DNA from 3 places in the Achromobacter sp. CF-sbj1-Ac2-l genome. Region 2 is predicted to be linked to each of the others. Evidence: predicted binding sites of a transcription regulator. Region 2 holds the regulator's gene; each other region holds the start of a gene.
What was found. The regulator HrcA, encoded in region 2, represses chaperone genes, less so after heat shock. The targets are predictions, from matches to a motif close to TTAGCACTCNNNNNNNNNGAGTGCTAA.
Positions count from the first base shown of each region.

Region 1: rpoH (RNA polymerase sigma factor RpoH) is a predicted target of HrcA. The motif match lies at 2,784-2,810, and genes of this name have one in related genera.
Region 3: groES (co-chaperone GroES) is a predicted target of HrcA. The motif match lies at 4,800-4,826, and genes of this name have one in related genera.

Region 1 is NZ_CP199855.1:235,728-243,306, forward strand. It holds gene ACUDCK_RS01095 (hypothetical protein) at 1-781, opposite strand, end outside; gene fghA (S-formylglutathione hydrolase) at 1,013-1,876, shown strand; gene ACUDCK_RS01105 (hypothetical protein) at 1,973-2,662, shown strand; gene rpoH (RNA polymerase sigma factor RpoH) at 2,857-3,741, shown strand; gene cpdA (3',5'-cyclic-AMP phosphodiesterase) at 4,069-4,908, opposite strand; gene ACUDCK_RS01120 (cation:proton antiporter) at 5,098-7,579, shown strand, end outside.
Region 2 is NZ_CP199855.1:1,126,243-1,133,821, forward strand. It holds gene dapB (4-hydroxy-tetrahydrodipicolinate reductase) at 1-632, opposite strand, end outside; gene ACUDCK_RS05220 (outer membrane protein assembly factor BamE) at 649-1,185, opposite strand; gene fur (ferric iron uptake transcriptional regulator) at 1,342-1,761, shown strand; gene recN (DNA repair protein RecN) at 1,999-3,660, opposite strand; gene ACUDCK_RS05235 (NAD kinase) at 3,674-4,573, opposite strand; gene hrcA (heat-inducible transcriptional repressor HrcA) at 4,704-5,708, shown strand; gene hemH (ferrochelatase) at 5,754-6,845, shown strand; gene ACUDCK_RS05250 (hypothetical protein) at 6,858-7,091, shown strand; gene grpE (nucleotide exchange factor GrpE) at 7,306-7,579, shown strand, end outside.
Region 3 is NZ_CP199855.1:5,304,222-5,311,800, forward strand. It holds partial or broken gene ACUDCK_RS24330 (TniQ family protein) at 37-306, opposite strand; gene ACUDCK_RS24335 (TniB family NTP-binding protein) at 383-1,270, opposite strand; gene ACUDCK_RS24340 (Mu transposase C-terminal domain-containing protein) at 1,267-3,285, opposite strand; gene ACUDCK_RS24345 (TnsA endonuclease N-terminal domain-containing protein) at 3,248-3,907, opposite strand; gene ACUDCK_RS24350 (helix-turn-helix domain-containing protein) at 4,072-4,560, opposite strand; gene groES (co-chaperone GroES) at 4,884-5,171, shown strand; gene groL (chaperonin GroEL) at 5,210-6,850, shown strand; gene argE (acetylornithine deacetylase) at 6,955-7,579, opposite strand, start outside.

The DNA of each region.
Region 1 (7,579 bases), 890 kb from region 2:
ATCCGCTTCCGGAGGTTCCGTTGGATGGCGGTGACGCCGGCGTCGCGGCCCCCCCGGTATCGCCGCCGGACTCGGCGGCGGCCGGCGCGGCCGGCTTTTTGCGCGGCCGTCCGCGTTGGCCCGGGGCCACGCGGCGGCTGGCGGTATGGGCCAGGCTGGCGATGAAGCTCGGGCCGCCCAGCGCCCACTGGCCAGAAACAGCCTGGTCGATGCGCTGGCTTTCCTCGCGCGACAGGCCGTCCTGCAGGCGCTTGCGGTAGTTGGCCTGGCGGTCGAAGGGCGTGTTGCCGCAGGCCCAGTAGTCGGCATGGTCGGACTGCCACTGCGCCGGCGCGGCCGTGGTATTGCCGGTATGGCTGGAGGCCGAGGACCAAGGCCAGGAATCGGGATCCTGCGACGCGCCGCTGCGCACCGGATAGGTTTCCAGCCAGACCAGCGCGGGCAGAACCCAGGCTCCGGGCTCGAGCAGGGCGGATCGATAGCGGCCGGCGAACACCCGACCGCCACGCAGGCGCGCCGCCAGGTTGCGGCCCAGCGTCTGCATCAGGCGCGGCAGGCCTTCCTCGTCGGCGGGGGTGGCCAGCAGCAGGATGCGGTCGTTGGCGAGCAGCCAGCCATGCACCGACACGCGGTGGCGCTGGGCCGATTCGCCCAGCCACGTGGCAAGCTGATTGAGGATATCGGCCGGGGCGGGCTGCGATGCCGCCGCCAGCGGCTGAATGAAATTGGCCTGCACCAGTTGGGGCAGCCCAGGGGCGTACAGACGGGGCAGACGGGCCATAGTGTCAGGGCTTGCGCTTCCAGAAGAACGGGTTGTCTTCTCTCACGTATATAAATAGTGCCACGGTGAACGCTGGTCAAGCCCCGCGATCACAATATGGGCGCGGAATCGCTACTTTTTGTGGAAAGGACTCCGATTCGGGCAGGTTAACATTCGGCGACGGATCCTCGTACCGTGGATATACCCTAATTCCGACCGAATTTTCTTCAGCCTCAGACCCGGAGACCTCCCATGCCCGCCTCCCTGGAACTCATTTCCCAGCATCGTTGTTTCGGGGGTTCGCAGCGCTATTACCGCCATGAGTCGGCCGAGATCGGCCTGCCGATGCGGTTTTCGGTGTTCGTCCCGCCGCAGGCCGAGCACGGCCCGGTGCCAGTGCTGTTCTACCTGGCCGGCCTGACCTGCACCGAGGAAACCTTCATGATCAAGGCGGGCGCCCAGCGCCTGGCCGCCGAACTGGGCGTGATGCTGGTGGCGCCCGACACCAGTCCGCGCGGCGCCAACGTGCCGGGCGAAGACGAGAGCTGGGACCTGGGCACCGGCGCTGGGTTCTACCTGGACGCGACCACCGCGGCCTGGCGCGCCCACTACCGCATGGATAGCTACGTGACCCGCGAGCTGCATGGCATCGTCACCACCGCCCTGCCCGGCGACGCCGCGCGCGTCGGCATCTTCGGCCATTCGATGGGCGGTCACGGCGCGCTGGTGCTGGCGCTGCGTCACCCGGGCAAGTTCCGGTCGGTCTCGGCGTTCGCCCCGATCGCCGCGCCCAGCCAGTGCCCGTGGGGCCAGAAGGCGTTCGGCGCCTACCTGGGCGAGAACCGCGACGACTGGGCCGCCTACGACGCCTCGGCCCTGATGCGCGGCTTGCGCCAGCCATTCCCCGGCGGCATCCTGGTCGACCAGGGCACCGCCGACCAGTTCCTGGCCGAGCAGTTGTATCCCGAGGTATTCGAGGCGGCCTGCGCCAGCGCCGGCCAGCCCCTGGTGCTGCGCCGCCAGGACGGCTACGACCATGGCTATTACTTCATCTCGACCTTCATCGAGGATCACATCCGGTTTCACGTCGAGCGGCTTGGAAAGCCGGTCGCCTGACCCCTCGCTTCTATACTGGGCGGCCTGCCGTGGCAGGCCCGCGGCGGCTCCCGCCCGGCCCCTGGCCGCGGCGCCCTTTGCATAGGATCGGCTGATTTGATCAACGGAATCGCTCCCTTCGTCTGGATTCTGCTGGCCGCGGTGGTCGTCTTCCTGCCGGGCCTGGCGATGCTGCTGGGCAAGGGCGGCCCGCGCGACGAGCGCGGCCGGCGCACCTTCCAGTTCCGCCCCGTGCGGCGCGTGTTCGGCCTGTTGCTGCTGTTGCTGGGCGGCGTGTCGGGGCTGCTGGCGTTGTCGCTGGTCCAGTTCTTCAAGCTGACCACCGACGAACCGGTGGCCCGGATCGAGGTCCGCCAGCAGGCGGAAGGCCAGTTCCAGGTCAGCGCCGCCGCGCCGGGCGTGGGCGCCAAGCAATATGTGCTGTATGGCGACCAATGGCAGATCGACGCCCGCGTGGTGCGCTGGCGCCTGCCGGCCCTGATGGCGGGCGTGTCGCCGCTGTATCGCCTGGAGCGCCTGTCCGGCCGCTACAGCGACGCCGCGCGCGAGGCCTCGGCGACGCGTTCGGTGCATGCGCTGGACGACTGGCCGGCGCCGGACCTGGGGTCGCTCAAACAGAGCTTCCCGAACTGGTTTCCCTTCGTCGATGTCCAATTTGGCAGCGCGGCCTACATGCCGCTGTTCGATGGCGCGAAATACCAGGTCTATATGGATCCCCGCGGCGCGTTGTTCGTACGCCCGGATGGCGAGGCCACCGCGGCGGGACTGAAGCGGCTGGGGTGGTAGCCAACGCGTCCGGAGCCGTGTGATGGCCTGCCCGGCAAGGCGGATGGCCCTGCGGGCAGGTCGGAATTTAAAATGGGGTCGCATCGCGTGGAGGAAACTTTGACGCGTCGCAATAGTCGAATTAGCACTCCCTTTACTAGAGTGCTAACATCGAATCCATGTCTTTACCCCTTCGCTTTCCGGAGACCGCCGCAATGAAGCAACCCAGTACCTCGTTGGCCACGTCCGGCAACGCTCTGGCGTTGGCCATCGCCAATCCGGGCGCGCTCGGCACGATCGATGCCTACATCTCGGCCGTGAACCGCCTGCCGGTCCTGTCGGCCGAACGCGAAACCGAACTCGGCCGCCGCCTGCGCGACAGCGAAGACCTGGGCGCCGCGCGCGAGCTGGTGTTGTCGCACCTGCGCCTGGTGGTGTCGGTCGCGCGCCAGTACCTGGGCTATGGATTGCCCCACGCCGACCTGATCCAGGAAGGCAATGTCGGCCTGATGAAGGCCGTCAAGCGGTTCGACCCCGAGCGCGGCGTGCGCCTGGTGTCGTTCGCCGTGCACTGGATCAAGGCCGAAATCCACGAATACATCATCCGCAACTGGCGGCTGGTCAAGGTGGCGACCACCAAGGCGCAGCGCAAGCTGTTCTTCAACCTGCGCAGCATGCGGCCGGACGGCCAGACGCTGGATCCGGAACAGGTCGATCACATCGCGCGCGAACTCAACGTGCGCCGCGAGGATGTCAGCGAAATGGAAGTGCGCCTGTCCGGCCGCGACATGTCGCTCGAGAACCAGGACGACGATGACGACAGCTACGCGCCCATCGCGTACCTGTCCGACGAAGGCCGCCAGGAGCCGACCCGCGTGCTGGAACGCGCCGCCCGCGACCAGTTGCAGAGCTCGGGCCTGTCGAGCGCGCTGGAAGCACTCGACCCGCGTTCGCGCCGCATCGTCGAGGCCCGCTGGCTGCAGGACGACGGCGGCGCCACGCTGCACGAGCTGGCGCAGGAATTCGGCGTGTCGGCCGAACGCATCCGCCAGATCGAGGCCGCCGCGTTGAAGAAGATGCGCGGCAACCTGGCCGCCTGATTTCCCGCCGCATCCATGCCCAGGGCCGCGATTCGCGGCCCTTTCCATTTACGCCGCCGACCGCCCAGACCCAGGGAAGGGGCCGTGGCGGCCATTGTCGCGTCGCACCAATAAATTGATACAAATTCGCCGCGAAATAACCGCCGATTTCAGAAACTTAATGCAGTGCGCCCCGCCTAACTTCACGTAGACCGCAAACTTTGGTTGGCAGTCTTGTCATCCGTCTCGGCTTCTCCTCTTTCCCCTCCCCTATGAGACGGATGCTTGCGGGGCACCACGCATATGGTGCCCCGTTTTTTATTGCGCGCGCGAAACGCGTCGGGCCGTTCAGGCCGCCTGCGCGCTGGCCGGACCGGGCTGCGTTGCATGCCACAGGGCGTCCTGCACGCGCCGCACGCCGGTGGCCATCGAGCCATCCTGGTAGAGCTTGATCCAGCGATACCCGGGGGCGAGGTTGTCGACCACATGCTTGCCGTCGCGGATGCTGAACTGGAAGCAGGTGGAGGGCGTGGCCAGCATGCGCAGGTTGTGGCGGCGGCGGTCGAACTCATGGTGCACGTGGCCCCACAGCAGCACACGCACCTGCGGCCAGCGCGCCAACAGCTTGAACAGCGCCTGCGGGTTGTCGATCATCATCGAATCATGCCAGTGGCTGTCGATCTGCATCGGGTTGTGGTGCATGGCCAGCAGCGTGTGTCGTCCGGGCGCCTCGGCCAGCGCCGCTTCCAGCAGATCGAGCTGGCTGTCGGGCAGGTGGCCGGCGTTGGAGCCGGGCACGGTGGTGTCCAGCGAAACCACGCGCCAGGCGCCCACGTCCGTCACGGGCACCGACCATTCTGGCAGTTCATGGCGCATCGCCACAGGCAGGTCGTGGTTGCCCGGCAGGCAACGGATCCGGGCGCCCTCCAGCGCCGGCGCGGCGCCCAGGATGGCGGCCAGGCGCTGGTAGGCGGCGGGCTCGCCGTCCTGGGACAGGTCACCCGTGGCCAGCAGCAGGTCGGGGTGCTTGCCGTCGGCCTCGATCTGGCGCAGCACGGCGCGCAGGCTGGCATCGGTGTTGACGCCGAGCATCACGGTGTCCGGCTCGCCGAACAGGTGGCAATCGGTCAACTGGACGAGCATGGCTGGGGCGTCGGTGCGCCGGGCCAGGGTATGGACGCGTGCCAAGTGCGGCTCCTGCGAAGTTTCTGCACGGGCTCCTACCTTACCTAAAAAACATGTCCCGGCGCGTATCGCCCCACCCGATCGGGGTAACGAAACGTGCGCCGGAAATAGCCGTTCGCCGGAATCGACTGGAAAACCCGCTATTCTTGTGGAACTTCTCACAAGCTTCATGATCGGGACGCGGCGTTATCCATGGATGTAGGTTTTCTCGTATTCGGCCTGGCCGGGCTGTTGACCCTGGTGTGCTTCATGCCGCCGCTGGCTGGCCGCCTCAAGCTGCCCTACTCGGTGCTGCTGGCAATCGTCGGCTGCCTGCTGGGCATCATCGTGCACGTCCATGGCTGGGCGCCGAGCTGGATCGGCGACTTCCTGGATTCGCTGGAGCGGTTCGAGATTTCCTCCGAGACCTTCCTGATGGTGTTCCTGCCAGTGCTGCTGTTCGAAACCGCGCTGTCCATGAACGTACGGCGGCTGATGGACGACATCGGCCCGATCCTGATGATGGCGATCGTCGCCGTGGTGGTGTGCACGGTGGTGGTGGGCGTGACGCTGGACGCGATCTCGCCCTATGGCCTGGTGGTCTGCCTGCTGCTGGGGGCCATCGTGGCGACCACCGACCCGGTGGCGGTGGTGGGCATCTTCCGCGAAGTGGGCGCGCCCAAGCGCCTGACCACGCTGGTCGAAGGCGAAAGCCTGTTCAACGACGCCGCGTCGATCGCCCTGTACTCGGTGCTGCTGGCCGTGCTGGGCGGCCATGGCGAGTTGACCGCCAGCGGCATCTTCAATGACTTCATTGTGCACTTCATCGGCGGCGGCATCGCCGGTTTCGCCATGGGGCGGCTGGCCTGTTTCCTGTTCGCCTGGCTGCGCGGCTTTCCCACGGCCGAGATCACGCTGACGCTGACGCTGGCCTACCTGTCCTTCTTCATTTCCGAGCACTACCTGAACGTGTCGGGCGTGGTCGCCACGGTGATCGCCGGCCTGGTGGTGGGGTCGACCGGCCGCACCCGCATGTCGCCGACCACCTTCGAATACCTGTCGAGCGCCTGGGAACAATTCGGCTTCTGGGCCAACTCCCTCATCTTCCTGTTCGCGGCCATGCTGATTCCCAAGCTGATGGCGGCCGCCGACTGGCAGGAACTGGTGCTGGTGGCGGTGGTGTTCGTGGCGACGCTGGTGGCGCGGGCCATCGTGGTGTTCGGGCTGCTGCCGTTGCTGGGGCTGACCAAGCTGGGCACCAAGGTCAGCAATCCCTACAAGGTGGTGATGCTCTGGGGCGGCCTGCGCGGCGCGGTGTCGCTGGCCCTGGCCCTGGCCGTGACCGAGCAGACCGGCGTGCCCGAGGAGGCGCGCCAGTTCATCGCCGTGGCCACCACCGGTTTCGTGCTGTTGACGCTGTTCGTCAACGGCATCAGCCTGCGGCCGCTGATCCGCATGCTGGGGCTGAACCAGTTGTCGCCGGTCGAGCGCACCATCCGCAACCAGGCGCTGGCGGTGGCGCTGGAGGACCTGCAGGGCAAGACCGAAGAAGTGGCCAAGACCGAGCACATCGGCAGCGAGGTGCGCGACCGTATCCGCGCGGTGTTCGACGCCAGCCTGACCAGCGTGCACGATGGCCAGGTCAGCCAGATGAGCGACGAGCAGCGGGTGGCCGTCGGGCTGGCGATCGTGGCGCAGCGCGAGGAGGAAATGTTCTTCGACATCCTCAAGGCGCAGATCGTCGACTGGCGCATGGCGGAAACGCTGCTGGCGCGGGCCGAACGGCTGGAGGACGCGATCCGAATGGGCGGGGTGCCGGGCTTCGAGCGCGCCATCATTGCCGACGTGCGCTATTCCACCGGCTTCCGGCTGGCCTTGCGGCTGCACTACCTGTTCGGTTTCCAGGGCTGGCTGGCGCGCGAACTGGGCCAGCGTTTCGCCAACCTGATGAGCAAGCGATCGGTGGCCCAGCGCCTGATCGTGTTCGCGCGCGAGCAGATCACGCCGCTGCTGGGCGAAACCGCCACGCAGCGCATCGTGTCGCTGCACCAGCGCCGCCTGGACCTGATCGAAAACGCGATGCAGGCGCTGAACCTGCAATATCCGTCGTACGCGCAGTGGCTGCAGGAGAGCTACCTCGGCCGGGTGGCGCGCGAGCTGGAACGGATCCGCTATCGCGACATGCTGGAGCAGTTCCTGATCAGCGGCGAGGTCTACGCCGACCTGATGGCGCAGTTGAAGAGCCGCTGGGCGCACATCGACACGCATCCGCCGCTGGACATCGAAATGAGCGCGGCCGACCTGATCAAGCGCGTGCCGCTGTTCGAGGGGCTGTCGGCCGATTCGTTGCGCGCCATCAGCAAGCTGCTCAAGCCGCGCCTGTCGTTGCCCGACCAGCGCGTGCTGACCAAGGGGCGGCATGGCGAAGAGATGTGCTTCGTGGCGTCGGGCGCAGTGGCGGTGCACCTGCCGGACAACACCATGATCGAACTGGGCAGCGGCGAGTTCTTCGGCGAACTCGGCCTGCTGGGCGAGCAGCAGATCGCGCCCGAGGTGACCTCGCTGGGCTACAGCAAGCTGCTGATGCTGTCGTCGCGCGATTTCCACGCCCTGCTTGCCCGCGACGAAAACCTGCGCGAACGCATCCAGGTGGTGGCCAAGCAGCGCCTGCGGGCGATCGAGGTCTGGAAGCAGT
Region 2 (7,579 bases):
CCGACGATGTCGCCGCCGCGCAGTACCGAGAAGCCGATGGTGCCCGGCTTGCGCACGCCGGTGTCGCCGTGGCGGCTCCAGGTGGCCACGTCGGGCAGGGCCACGTCCCAGGCCGAGGCGATGGTCTCGCCCATCTTGAGCGCGGTGCCCGAGGGGGCGTCGACCTTGTTGCGGTGGTGGGCCTCGAAGACCTCGACGTCATAGCCCGAATTGAGGATGCGGGCGGCCATGTCCAGCAGCTTGAGCGTGGCGTTCACGCCCACGCTCATGTTGGGCGCGAACACGATGGCGGTTTTCTGCGCGGCCACTTCGATGGCGGCGCGGCCATTGTCGTCGAAGCCGGTGGTGCCGATGACGGCCTTCACGCCCAGCCTGGCGCAGACCTGCAGGTGCTCCAGCGTGCCTTCGGGACGGGTGAAGTCGATCAGGCAGTCGGCGTTGGCCAGCGCGCCCAGGTCGTCGGTGATGGCGACGCCGGTCTGCTGGCCGAGCGGGGCGCCCGCGTCCTGGCCCAGCGAGGGCGAGCCCTTGCGGTCGAGCGCGACCGCCAGTTGCAGGCCGTCGGCCTTCAGGACGGCGTCGATCAGCATCTGGCCCATACGGCCGCTGGCGCCGGCGATAGCAATACGCATGAAGAAAATCCTTGGGTTAGCGCAGCGGCTCGGGCGCGTTGCCAGGCTGGCCGGGGTATTGGTTCATCGGGCTGGTGGGGGCGGCGGCGTCGCGTTTCTTCTGCTCTTCTTCCTGCTTGAGCCGGGCCTCGTCTTCGCTCAGGCGCTTGTCGGCCATTTCATCGGCGGCCGCGCTGGGCGTGTTGATCTGGTAGGGCTGCAGGTCGGGCTGCTTGTCGCCTTCCCAGCGGGTCAGCCGGTCGTTCTCGAACCAGACCGTGAACTTGCGTTCCTGGGCCTCACCGTAGCCGGGCTTGTAATAGTAGGGGTAGTCCCAGCGGTTGGCGTGCAGCACGCTGGTCAGGGTGGGGCTGCCCAGCGCGAAGCGGACCTGTTCGCGCGTCATGCCCGGCTGCAGCAGCGCCACCTGCTCCTGGGTGATCCAGTTGCCTTGCTGGACACCGGCCTTGTAGGGGAAGCCCCACTTGTCCCCCGTGCAGCCGGCAAGGGCGACGGCCAGGGCGGCGATGGCCAATCCGGTCTTGAGCGAGCGGGAAGGAATTCGTGCAATCATGGACACTACGCGCCCCTATTATTTGGAAGCAGACAAAACCGTTATCATAAAGGTTTCATAAGGATAGTTCTGCGGGGCGGCAGGAATTCTGGGGAGCCGGCTCGCGGTTACCGAGTATCCTTGCCCATGCCAACGCGGACGGAGAGCGATTACACCATGAGCGACCAAAGCGAACTGAAAAACATGGGTTTGAAGGCGACTTTCCCGCGCCTGAAAATTCTTGATATCTTCCGTAAGTCGGACCAGCGCCACCTCAGCGCCGAGGACGTCTACCGTGCCCTGATCGGCGAAAACGTCGAAATCGGCCTGGCCACCGTCTATCGCGTGCTGACCCAGTTCGAACAGGCCGGCATCCTTGCCCGCAGCCAGTTCGACAGCGGCAAGGCCGTGTTCGAGCTCAATGACGGCGACCACCACGATCACCTGATCTGCACCAACTGCGGCAAGGTGGTTGAATTCTCGGACCCGGACATCGAAAAGCGCCAGCAGAAGATCGCCAAGGACAACGGTTTCGCGCTGGAAAGCCACGCCATGGTGCTGTACGGCATCTGCGGTAGCTGCCTGAAAGGCCGCTGAGCTTTCTTCGCCTCGGACCTGCCCACGGCCGCGCTCGCCGTGGGTAGTTGAAAGCAAAAGCCCCTTCTATAGGAAGGGGCTTTTTTTATTCTCGGACTGAATCCGGCTGCGGACCATCGCGATACGGCTGTCGGCACAAAGGCAGCCGGCGCCCGGTTTTTCTGGAGGCGCACGCGCCCCGGATGTGCTTGCGCCGCATCAGGCCCGCGAGGAGCGGGTTGCCTGGCCCCTGCAGGCTCAGGCCGGCGCGCGGCCGACGCCGGCCAGCATTTCGCGGGCGTGTTCGCGGGTGGTCGCGGTGAGCTTGATCCCGCCCAGCATGCGGGCGATTTCCTCGACCCGGGCGCCGTCGTCCAGTTCCTCGATGCGCGACCGGGTGGTGCCGCGCGATTCGGTCTTGCTGACCAGGAACTGGTTGTTGCCGCAGGCCGCTACCTGCGGTAGATGGGTGACGCACAGCACCTGGTGGCGCTCGCCCAGTTCGCGCAGCAGTTTGCCGACGGCTTCGGCCACCGCGCCGCCGACCCCGCTGTCGACTTCGTCGAAGATCAGCGTCGGCACGCGCGCGGCGCGGCTGGCGATGACCGACAGCGCCAGCGAGATACGCGACAGTTCTCCGCCGGAAGCGATCTTGGCCAGTGGCCGCGGCGTGGTGCCGGCGTGGCCGGCCACCAGGAATTCGACCTGCTCGTTACCGTGCGCCGACGGCGCGGCCGCTGCCAGCGTGGGCTCGAACTTGCCGCCTTGCATGGCCAGCGTCTGCATGGCCTGGGTGACCTGTTTGCCGAGGTCCTTGGCGACCTTGCGGCGCGCCGCCGTGAGCTTGGCGGCGGCGGCGTCGTACTGCGCCTGCGCCGCCTGCGCCTGGGCGCGCAGCGCGTCGATGTCGGCGGCGGCCTGCAGGGCCGAGAGTTCGGCGTGCAAGCTGTCGCGCAGCGCGCACAGCCCGTCGGGTTCGGTGCGGAACTTGCGCGCCGTCTCGAATACCGCGCTCAGGCGCGCCTCGACGTCGGCCAGCCGGCGCGGATCGAGATCGACGCGGCTGACGTAGTTGTTCAGGTCGGACACCGCTTCGCTGATGGCAATGCGGGCCGATTCGAGTTCGTCGTAGATGCCCTGCAGGCCGGTGTCGTGCCGCAGCATCTGCTGGATGCGGTGGTTGGCCGCAGTCAGCCGGTGGTGGGCCGAGTCGCCTTCGCCATCGAGGGCGTCGAGGATCTGGGTGGCGCCGTCCAGCAGCGACTGTGAATGCGACAGGCGGGTGTGCTCGGATTGCAGCGATTCCCATTCGTCCGGGGCGAGCCCGAGGCGATCGAGTTCGTCGACCTGCCATTGCAGCCGCTCGCGTTCGGCGGCCAGGCCCGCCGCGTCCTTTTCGGCCAATTCCAACTGGCGCGCCAGCGCGCGCCATTGCTTCCAGGCCTGGCCCACCGCCTGGCGCAGGTCGCCGTGGCCGCCATGCGCATCCAGCAGGTCGCGCTGAGCCTCCGCACGCATCAGGCTCTGGTGCGCATGCTGGCCGTGGATGTCGACCAGGCTGTCGCCCAGTTCGCGCAATTGCGCGACCGTGGCCGGGGTGCCGTTGATGTAGGCGCGGCTGCGGCCCTGGGCGTCGATCACGCGGCGCAGGGCCAGTTCATCGTCGGCATCGATCTCGCGTCCGGCAAGCCAGGCGCGCAGCGCCGGCGGCGTGTCGAAGACGGCGGTGATGTCGGCGCGCGCGGCGCCTTCGCGCAGCACGCTGACGTCGCCGCGCTCGCCCAGCGCCAGCGCCAGCGCGTCGATGAGGATGGATTTTCCTGCCCCGGTCTCGCCGGAGAAGACGGTGAAGCCGGGACCGAAATGGATCTCGGTCTGCTCGACGATGACGAAGTCGCGGATGTGCAGGGTGCGCAGCATGTCGGGGCGCTTACTACTCTACGTTGTCGGTGGCCTGCGGCATCAGGTTCCAGTGCAGCTTGCGGCGCAGGGTGGAAAAGAAGCTGTAGCCTTCCGGATGCACGAAGCGGATGGTGTAGGGCGCGCGCTGCACGACGATGCGGTCGCCGGGCTGCAGGTCGGACCAGGTCTGCATGTCGAAATGCACGCTGGCGCCGACCTCGACGCGGCCCATGGCGGTGAGCGTCATGTTCAGCACGCCGGTGTCCGGAATGACGATGGGGCGGTTGGACAGGGTCTGCGGCGCCACCGGCACCAGCACCATGGCGTTCATGCCGGGGTGCAGGATCGGGCCATTGGCCGACAGCGCGTAGGCGGTCGAGCCGGTGGGGGTGGCGATGATCAGGCCGTCGGCGCGCTGGGTGTACATGAAGGCGCCGTCCAGTTCGACGCGCACTTCGATCATGCCGCCGCGTCCGGCGCGGTTCAGCACCACGTCGTTCAGCGCCGAGGCCGCGTACATCTGCTGGTCGCCGCGCCAGGCGCTGCCTTCGAGCAGCATGCGTTCCTCGATCTGGAAGTTGCCTTCCAGCACGCGCGTCAGGGCGCCATGCGCGTCCTGCACCGGGATGTCGGTGATGAAGCCCAGATGGCCATGGTTGATGCCGACCACCGGCACGCCGTACGGGGCGAGATGGCGCGCGGCGCCCAGCACCGTGCCGTCGCCGCCCATGACCACCGCGAGCGAGGCGTCCTGACCGATCTGCGCGTAGGTGGCGACGGGGTATTCCGTCAGGCCGGTGTTGCGAGCCGTGTCGGCATCGACGAGCACCTGCCGCCCGGCCTGCGTGAGCGCGTGCGCGAGCGCCCTTAGCGGAGTGGCCAGGCCGGCGTCCTGGTATCTGCCGATCAGCGCGACGGTAGGAAAGTGCATGGTGGCAAGGCGAATCAGAAAAAGCGAAATCGGTCCGGAATCGGGCCTGTTAGCCGATTATATGGGGCCGCATATTGGCTTGCGGGACAAAAATCGCCTTAATTGGAAAAGATTCCCTAAAATAGCCGCTATGGATGACCGCGCACGCGCATTACTGAAAGCGTTGATCGAACGCTATATCGCCGATGGGCAACCAGTCGGCTCGCGGACGCTATCGAAGGTTTTCGATCTGTCGCCCGCCACCATCCGCAACGTCATGGCGGACCTGGAAGAGCTGGGCCTGATCCACAGTCCGCACACCTCCGCGGGGCGCATTCCCACGCCCCGCGGCTACCGCATGTTCGTCGATTCGCTGCTGGCGGTGCAGTCCTACCAGCTCGAACCGCACAACATGGGCGAGATGCTGGCCGCGGCCGAGCCCACCCGCGCGGTCAATGCCGCCGCAGCGCTGCTTTCCAACCTGACCCAGTTCGCCGGCGTGGTGCTGACTCCCAAGCGCGCCCAGGTGTTCCGCCAGATCGAATTCATCCGCCTGTCGGACAAGCGGGTGCTGCTGATCATCGTCACGCCAGACGGCGACGTGCAGAACCGCATCCTGTTCGTGCAGCGCGACTACGCCGAGGCCGAATTGCTGGAGGCCGGCAACTTCTTCAACGTCCACTTCGCCGGCAAGTCCTTCGACGCGGTGCGGCGCACCCTGTCCACCGAACTGGCGCAGTTGCGCGAAGACATCTCGCGGCTGATGCAGGCGGCGGTCGAGGCCAGTGCCGAGGCCGCCGAGGACGGCGATGCCGTGGTCATCTCCGGCGAGCGCAAGCTGCTGGACGTCACCGACATCGCTTCCGACATGGACCGGCTGCGCAAGATGTTCTCGCTGTTCGAGAAGAAGACCGACCTGCTGCAACTGCTCGACGTGTCCAGCCGCGCGCAGGGCGTGCAGATCTACATCGGCGGCGATTCCCAGTTGGTGCCGATGGAAGAAGTCTCGGTCATCACCGCGCCCTACGGCGTGGACGGCAAGGTGGTCGGCACGCTCGGCGTGATCGGCCCGACCCGCATGGCCTACGAACGCGTGATTCCCATCGTGGACATCACGGCGCGTCTGCTGTCCAACGCCCTCAGCCACAACCAGTAGTTCCATTCGAACCGACATCCTCCTCGCGGAGGAAGGGGAGTTTTTGTGTTTCTTCGCCTGTTCAAGTATCTCTGGCCTGAACGCTACCTGCCCGAAGCCGAGCAGGACGACCCTTTCAATGAAGACCCGCCGCCGCGCGCGCCGGGCAAGGTCGGCGTGCTGCTGGTGAACCTGGGCACGCCCGACACACCGGGCAGGAAGGACATCCGCAAGTACCTGGGCGAGTTCCTGTCGGACCCGCGTGTGATCGAGATTCCGCGCTATCTGTGGAAGCCGATCCTGCACGGCCTGGTGCTGACGCTGCGTCCCAAGAAACTGGAGCCGCGTTACGCCGGCATCTGGCTCAAGGACGGCTCGCCGCTGATGGTCTACAGCCGCCGCCAGGCCGAAGGCGTGCAGGCCGCGTTGACCGCGGCCGGGGTCGAGGCGGTGGTGGAGCTGGGCATGCGCTACGGCAACCCGTCGATTCCCGACGCCATCTCGCGCCTGCGGGCGCAGGGCTGCGAACGCATCCTGACCGTGCCGCTTTATCCCCAATACGCCGCCAGCACCACCGCCACGGTGGTCGATGCTGTCACGCGACATGCCGGCCGGCTGCGCGACCAGCCGGAAATGCGCTTCATCAAGCGGTTCCACGAGGACCCCATCTATCTCGATCCGCTGGCCGCCAGCATCGAAGCGTACTGGCGCGAGCATGGCAAACCGCAGAAGCTGGTCATGAGCTTCCATGGCCTGCCGCGCTACTCCATCGAGCTGGGCGACCCGTACTACCGCGACTGCATGGAAACCGCGCGGCTGCTGGCGCAGCGCCTGTCGCTGCCGCGCGAGCAGATCGAGGTGACCTTCCAGAGCCGGTTCGGCACGGCCCGCTGGCTCGAGCCCTACACCGAACCGACCCTCAAGGCGCTGGCCGCCTCGGGCGTCACCGAGGTGGATGTGGTGTGTCCGGGATTTGTGGCAGACTGTCTGGAAACCCTGGAAGAGATCAGCCTGGAGTGCCGCGACGCCTTTCTCGGCGCGGGCGGCAAGCAGTTCCGTTACATCCCGGCGCTGAATGATGATCCGGCCTGGATCGCAGGGTTGGCCACCCTGGCGGAACGCCACTTGCGGGGATGGCCCACACATTCACGGACTTGAAGGAGAGGGCGCATGCACCATGATCCCAAGACGGGCAAAGTTGTGAAAAAGGGGGACGTCAGCTCCCCGGTGGACGAGGATCAGGTCGAGCACGAGCTGGACGAGGCGCTGGCCGAAACCTTCCCCGCCAGCGATCCCATCGCGATCAATCCGGAACCGGACGATGATCCACGCGTCGACCGCGCCCTGAAAGAGAGCTTTCCCGCCAGCGACGCCGCCGCCCCGGCGCAGCCGCACAAGAAATGACCTGTCCCTGACATCGTCCGGAGTGTCGAAAATGCCGACTGCCGGAATTTTCGTGGTTGGAGCCGATTTTCAGGCACGACTTTCCGGATTTTCATGGGTGGCTGCCGGTTGCCCCGGCGGTGCGCGACGGGGAATATTTGCTTTCCCGGGCTTGAAATAGGGGTATTGGCCCCCATTCATGTCTGCGAAAGCCATTCTTTTTGGAGGATTCCCCATGACGGCACCCAACGAGCCTGTAGATCAGACGCCCGGATTCGGCGACGACGCCGATGCGGCCCCCGCCGGCCAGGACGCCGCGCAGGCCGAGCTGAACGAGTTGCGCGCCCAACTGGACGCGGCCCAGGCTACCGTCAATGAGCAGCAGGACCAGCTTCTGCGCATCCGCGCCGAGGCCGAGAACGTGCGCCGCCGTGCCCAGGAAGAAGTGTCCAAGGCACGCAAGTTCGGCATCGAGTCGTTCGCGGAAAGCCTGGTGCCGGTCAAGGACA
Region 3 (7,579 bases), 2.1 Mb from region 2:
TGATGTATAGAGGGAAATCTCCCAGATAGCTTGTAGCCGGGCACCAGGCCTTGCCAGGCACGAGGGGCACACCTGAGGCCGCGTGTAGCGCAATTGATAGGTCCGACTGAAGTCGTGCCCAAGGAAGGCCGATCTGCGCCGTCCTTTCAACGAGTAGCTTCTGGGGATTGCCCTTTGAAGCCGACTCAGTGACGCGCCGAATGCATAGGATAAATAAGGCGCCGCTGTAGCCGGCATATAGGTGTGACCAACGGAAGCGGCGGCCCTCGCCAAATCCGAGAACTGCAATCCGTTCACGGTCAGCATTCGTAGGGCATATCCGTTTCCAGACTCGTTGTCGCCTATTTCGTCTTGGACAGGTAAGGGCCGGCCAAGTATGTGGTCAAAGAGAAGCAAAAGGATTCTCCTCGTCCGAAGCCCCCGTCTGGAGCGAATAGGCTTGACGCAAAGTTCCCGCTGACAAGTTCAATTCTTCTCGCTCAACGGCAAGGAGAATTGCTTGCACAAGAAGTAACTTCAACAGGCGAGGAGATCCCGACGTAACCCGGAAGATTGCTCCTGCCCATTCTTTGTTCTTGTACAACGATGTAAGGTCCGTTGCCTTGCATGTATCTGCCAGTCCCTTCAGAAATCCGAGCCACTCCGCACCCAGTCGAAAATGCGCCAGCTTGACAGCCACCGGAATTCTTGAGGTCAATTGAGGATCGATCGTCGCCAAGTTATCCATCATCTCAGTGCCCAGCAGCACAACTGGAACCTCTGTCGCGTTGATGAGCCGCTTTAGCCAATCTATGATGGATGTGAAGACCTTTGTGCCCGATGTGTGATAGACATGTTGGAACTCGTCGAGCACTATCACCCTGACACCTTGGTGCCTGATGGCGCTCACGAGAATTTGGTTGACATCATTGTTGTTGGCACGCCCTCTATCTCGCTGCATAGAACTGGCCATGGCGTACGAGAAATTGTTGAGCAAGCCCGTTTGTAGCTGGGAAACAGAGGGCTCTTCTTTTAGGCTCGCGCTGATCAACGGAACGCTGCTACTGTCACTAATCCCCTGGCGCAATATGTCAGAAAGATGGGACATCAACAGCGTTTTCCCGGCTCCTGACGGAGCGGTCACTCTCACTCCGGTGAAGACGCCAACCTGATTTCCAATTTCGATCGCATTCAGCACATACTGCAAAACGTTCTCAAAAGCAGGATGTGGAACGATGACTTCCGAAAGTGCGTTGCCCGCACTGATCGCGGCTGCTCCGTATTTATTCATCGGACTCCCCCAAGGTTGAACTCATCCGGCATGAAACCCTTGAAGATCGGTATTTCCTCTGGAAGCACCCTTATTTCCTCGTCGGTGAAGATCTGAAGCGCAATCTTTTTCTCTTGTGGCGGCGGCGAAGCATTCATCTTCTGTTCCGCAAGAGGCTTCACCGAAGAAAGGCCCTGAAACAACGCGTACTTGCGCATGTCGCGAATCAAGCGCTTGCCACGTTTGACGGCGTTGTCCACCATATCCTCAAACTCCTGCTGCACTCTTTGCCATTCGGCATATGCACCCTCCCCCCGTAATTTTTCCTTCGCGTAATGCCTAATTAGACGGTGCTGGCTGAGGGTAAGGCCGTCTGCATAGTCGGGGATCATGCTGGGCACCTTTAGCCAGCTTCTTGAGGTGGGATTTCTTACCCAGATGCTGCCAAGGTCATTCGGATCAAACTTGATTTCGGTTTTGAACCTTGGGGTGCGCTGAGATCGCGCCATTTCAGCAAGATCCGGACTGCGGTAGCTGATGTGGAACATTTCCACCCCGTGGTGTGCGACCGTCAGATTACGAGAGAGGCCAGTGAGCAGATCGAGCTGTTCCAGTCCGCCGGCGAACTGCGGTGGTGGCATGGTCTGCATCGATTCGGATAGGGTGTCGTACGGCCTAAGCAACGAACGCTCTGGTATTGCGACCGGATAGACGTCGACTGCCCAACGAACAAGACATTGGCATAGATCGGAGAACATGACGCAGGCCGTAATTTTTGGATCCGTTCTTTTCGCGAGGCCGCGGATTTTCTCTGGCATTCCTTCGATGGGAAGCGTGTTCATCATCGTCCCCAACGCACGTTCGACGTTAGGTTTGAACCACGGCTTTCTGACTGCTGCGAATTCAAGATCGCATCGCAATGCCCATGCAATTTGCCGAAACTGCTGTGAATGAAATGCCAGACCATTGTCCACAAGGATAGTTTCCGGCAGGCCTGGGGTGAGCCACTCGCGCTCTGCCCCTACCGCGCGGACAAGATCATCCTTCGGTCTCAGAGCTAGCTTCAAGCTTTGGCACACCCTGCCAAGAGACTCGCCCTCGAAGCTGATGAACACCGACAAGATGTACTTCGAGAATGAGTCGATGACCAGCGTCAATGTTGGCCGTCCCAATGGAATGCCTCGCCTATCATCAATCACGTAGAGATCAAGAAGGGTGTGGTCCATCTCCACACGCTCTAACGGACGCGTGGCATAGACCCCGCCAACCGCGTGGCGCCACCTATTGTTTGCTGCGGTGGCACCCATCCGAACTCTGTCTGCCTCGTACCGGGGCACCGATTGAACGAGTCGGCGAAAGGACGACAAACTCATTGGCTCAATGTGGCGACACCCCCGTTGCTGCTCAATTTGCGTGAGTCTCGCCAGGTACCTCGTATACGCCGCCGTCACGCCCTTTCCGCGAAAGACGAAATAGCTCTGGCGCAGTACCTCCCATGCGATCTCTCTTGTAATCTCGTCCAATCGGATTGCTTTGGCTCGGCGAACGTTTCCAGACAAAAGACTCAGCACGTTCCCCTCGGAATTGTTGAAGCAGCGCAGCCAACGGATCACCGTCGAAGCAGAGGGTGGATTTTCGTCTGGGAATCTCTGCACCACCGACGCCACTACACTCGAGATCTCCAACCGTGCTGCAGGCTTGATACCGCTTTTTATGACGGCCCGAACGTATCTTTCACGTCGCTCTATCTCTCGGCCTTGCCTGCCGGTCAACCTACCGATTAGCGAAGCCAGCGCGTCACCTGACCCCGTTGACGCGCGCTCATGCGTGAGCGCTGGAGCAAATGGGGCGGGGCTCAAGACCTCATACTTGCCGTCGATGATGTCGCGTACGAGGTCTGCCGCCTGGAACGTAGTCACAGCCCGGGTATGAATGTCCTCGAACTGGATAGTGTTGTCGCCCAAATCCCGAACAAACGTCCAGCACCGACCGCCCTTCCTAATTGTTAAGCCAACTTGCAGGGCAAAATTCGCCATTGCGAAGCTCCTTAAGATCAGAGGGGAAGGAGATTTGATCCGGCAGCAACGACGGGCCAACAGTCAGTCGCCGAATCCCAATCAGATGCAAGACGAGTTCTCGCGGGCAGCCGACGCATTGGGCTAGCTTGTCAATCGAACCAGGAGTAACTGGCTCCTGGAGTTTGACCAGTGCATCTCTCACTACATCGTCGGTGTAGTGAGACCTGGCGTAGCGGATGTAAACGGATGCCCTCGCATCGCGACCGTCTTTGTTAATTTGCTCTTCGGTTGCAATCAGGTAAGTGAATCCGTGGCTTCGCAGCAGTTCAGCTGCGGTGTCCAAATTTTCCTGATGCTGACGAACGAACTTTGACGGCTTCACCTCGACGATGACAGCAAGCTTGCTGGCGAAGTCCAGGCGGAAGTCGGGCGTGTACTTAGCGCCACCGGGCAATTCGATGACAAAGGGCTGGGATCGAATCGACACTAACCCAGGGCAGAGCAACGCAATACGCGCAAAGTTCAGCTCCAGCAGGCTTTCATATTCCACCTGCTCCTCTTGAAGCCATGGGCAAGAGATGTACCCCACTCTTCGATGTGGTGACCGGGTGACCACTTTCCTACCGCGTTCTAGCAGCATGCTTTTCCTCCTGAAGGCAACACTTGCCCCCGACGAGCGGTCGCTCATCGAAAAATTGCTTGACTGGGTTGCACTGCGGAAGGAAACTTGGGTTGTCTAAGCCTTTGGTTTCCGAACCGAAGGACAACGCCGGTCAATGTAAAAGTTGATCGGCGTTTTCTTTTCTACATGACTGCTCTCCTGTCATCTGGGTTCAGCAGCGAATGCGTGTCCCGCACGGCGTAACTCCTAGTCCTTGCTAAGTACAGGGAACAGATCACGCGCAATGCTTCGTACTCAGACTCGGAGCACACGCCGTCGTCGGTCTTCAGAATCTCAGCGGCAAGTACGACCGCCGCCGTCTCGGTACCAGATCTGTTAATCGCTCTGAGGATTCGTTCCTTTGTGAGCACGCGTGCGAGCTCAGACGTCTCTTGGCTCTCTAGGCCCATCACCCGCGCCAAGCGTGCGACCAAGTCATCCGGGGGCTCCCGATTGCCTTTCTGGATCTGCGTTAGGTAGGACGGGGTCACGCCTGCCAGGTCGGCTAGCCGTTTGGTCGTCAGGCCTCGTGCAGCTCGCATCCGACGAAGCTTCGATCCGAAGGTCTCATAGAGCATGGCGAGAAAAGTGCAGGGTTGGGATGTTTGAACTCTATCCCAACCAACCCGCATCGCGCAATAAGTCTTTATTTTTCAACGACTTGCGTTAAATTAATACATGTTTGTATTTGGGGACGCAGGTGCCCACGGCGCTGCCACTGTGGTGTGCGGCTCATCAAAGACGGTGCGAAAGTTCCAAACTGGATGACACAAATTCCAAACTCAATGGAATTCGACAGACGCATTGCCGCCCGCCCCATATGTAACAGCCACCGCTCTCCCCCTTGAACCCCACCACATCATCCCTATAATTAGCACTCGACTCCGGTGAGTGCTAACAATCCTCCCGGGCCCAACCGATCATTCACTTTCTTCTCTAGTAACAGGAGTTCCTCATGGCCTTGCGTCCCCTGGGCGATCGCGTGATCGTCAAACGCCTCGAAAACGAGCGCAAGACTGCGTCGGGCATCGTCATCCCCGACAGCGCCGCTGAAAAGCCCGACCAGGGTGAAGTCGTGGCCGTCGGCCCCGGCAAGAAGACCGAAGACGGCAAGATCCTGCCGGTCGACCTGAAGGCTGGCGACAAGGTTCTGTTCGGCAAGTACGCCGGCCAGTCGGTCAAGGTTGACGGCGAAGAGCTGCTCGTCATCCGCGAGGACGAAATCCTCGCCGTGGTCCAGTAAACCCTGCCTCAAAACGAATTTTCGAAGGAAGCTAACAAATGGCTGCCAAGCAAGTACTGTTCGGTGACGACGCCCGCGTGCGCATCGTCCGTGGCGTGAATGTCCTCGCCAACGCCGTCAAGACCACCCTGGGCCCCAAGGGTCGCAACGTCGTGCTGGAGCGCTCGTTCGGCGCCCCGACCGTGACCAAGGACGGCGTCTCCGTCGCCAAGGAAATCGAACTGAAGGACAAGTTCGAGAACATCGGCGCCCAGTTGGTCAAGGACGTCGCCTCCAAGACCTCCGACAACGCCGGTGACGGCACCACCACCGCCACCGTGCTGGCCCAGGCCATCGTTCAGGAAGGCCTGAAGTACGTTGCCGCCGGTTTCAACCCGATCGACCTGAAGCGCGGCATCGACAAGGCTGTCGCCGCCGCCGTCGCCGAACTGAAAAAGCAATCCAAGCCGGTCACGACCAGCAAGGAAATCGCCCAGGTCGGCTCGATCTCGGCCAACAGCGACTCCTCGATCGGCCAGATCATCGCTGACGCGATGGACAAGGTCGGCAAGGAAGGCGTCATCACCGTCGAAGACGGCAAGTCGCTGGAAAACGAGCTGGACGTCGTCGAAGGCATGCAATTCGACCGCGGCTACCTGTCGCCCTACTTCATCAACAGCCCGGAAAAGCAAGTCGCCGCGCTGGAAGACCCGTTCGTCCTGATCTTCGACAAGAAGATCAGCAACATCCGTGACCTGCTGCCGGTGCTGGAACAAGTCGCCAAGTCGAGCCGTCCGCTGCTGATCATCGCCGAAGACGTCGAGGGCGAAGCCCTGGCGACCCTGGTGGTCAACAACATCCGTGGCATCCTGAAGACCACCGCCGTCAAGGCGCCTGGCTTCGGCGACCGCCGCAAGGCCATGCTGGAAGACATCGCCATCCTGACGGGCGGCACGGTGATCTCCGAAGAAACCGGCATGTCGCTGGAAAAGGCCACCCTGGCTGAGCTGGGTCAAGCCAAGCGCATCGAAGTGGGCAAGGAGAACACCACGATCATCGACGGCGCTGGCGACAGCAAGTCGATCGAAGCGCGCGTCAAGCAGATCCGCATCCAGATCGAAGAAGCCACGTCCGACTACGACCGTGAAAAACTGCAAGAACGCGTGGCCAAGCTGGCCGGCGGCGTTGCCGTGATTCGCGTTGGCGCTGCCACCGAAGTCGAAATGAAGGAAAAGAAGGCTCGCGTCGAAGACGCCCTGCACGCCACGCGCGCTGCGGTGGAAGAAGGCGTTGTGGCCGGCGGCGGCGTGGCTCTGCTGCGCGCCAAGCAAGCCATCACCGACCTGAAGGGCGACACGCCTGACCAGAACGCCGGCATCAAGCTGATCCTGCGTGCCGTCGAAGAACCCCTGCGCACCATCGTCACCAACGCCGGCGAAGAAGCCAGCGTGGTGGTCAACACCGTGCTGCAAGGCAAGGGCAACTACGGCTACAACGCCGCGACCGGCGAGTACACCGACCTGGTCGAGCAAGGCGTGCTGGATCCCACCAAGGTGACCCGCACCGCCCTGCAGAACGCCGCCTCCGTCGCCAGCCTGCTGCTGACCGCCGAAGCCGCCGTTGTGGAACTGGCCGAAGACAAGCCCGCTGCCCCGGCCATGCCCGGCGGCATGGGCGGCATGGGCGGCATGGACTTCTAAGTCCCGCTTCCCTTGCATGGCCTCCCCGGCTTCGGCCGGGGAATGCAGTACCCCGAAAGACCCCCGGACCTTCGCCCCGGGGGTTTTTCTTTTTTGGGCCGCCGTCAGCCGCAGAGGTAATCGGTCAGGCGCGCCAGCATGGCGTCGCAGGCCTCGATCTGCGAAATCTCGACGTATTCATCGGCCTTGTGGGCCACTTCGATACTGCCGGGGCCGCACACCAACACCGACGTGCGCGCCCACAATTGGCCAAACAGCCCGCCCTCGGTGCCGAAGGCGACCTTGGTGCATGGCGTGCCCGGCGGCAGCATCGAGGCCAGCAGGCGCACCGCGGGTGAATCCGGCGGCACAGACAGGCCCGGATAGGCGTTGCCCGGCACGATATCGGGCAGCGCGGCGTCGGCCAGGGGCTGCGCCTCGCGCATCCGCGCCCGGGTCCGTTCCAGCACGCGCGCCAGGATGCGCTGCGGCTCGTCCTGGGCCACATTGCGGATCTCGAAATCCACCTCGCAATCGGCCGGCACGATATTCAACGCCGTCCCGCCCCGGATGGTGCCCGCATGCACGGTCGAGTAGGCAATCGCGTAGCCCTCCTCGCGCGGGCCCTGCTCGGCCAGCTCGCGCTGCACGTCGCGCAGCGCGCCCACCAGGTCGGTGGCGGTATGGATGGCATTGACGAAGCGCGGCGCCAGGCCGGAATGGCCCGCCTGCCCGCAGCAATGCGCGCGA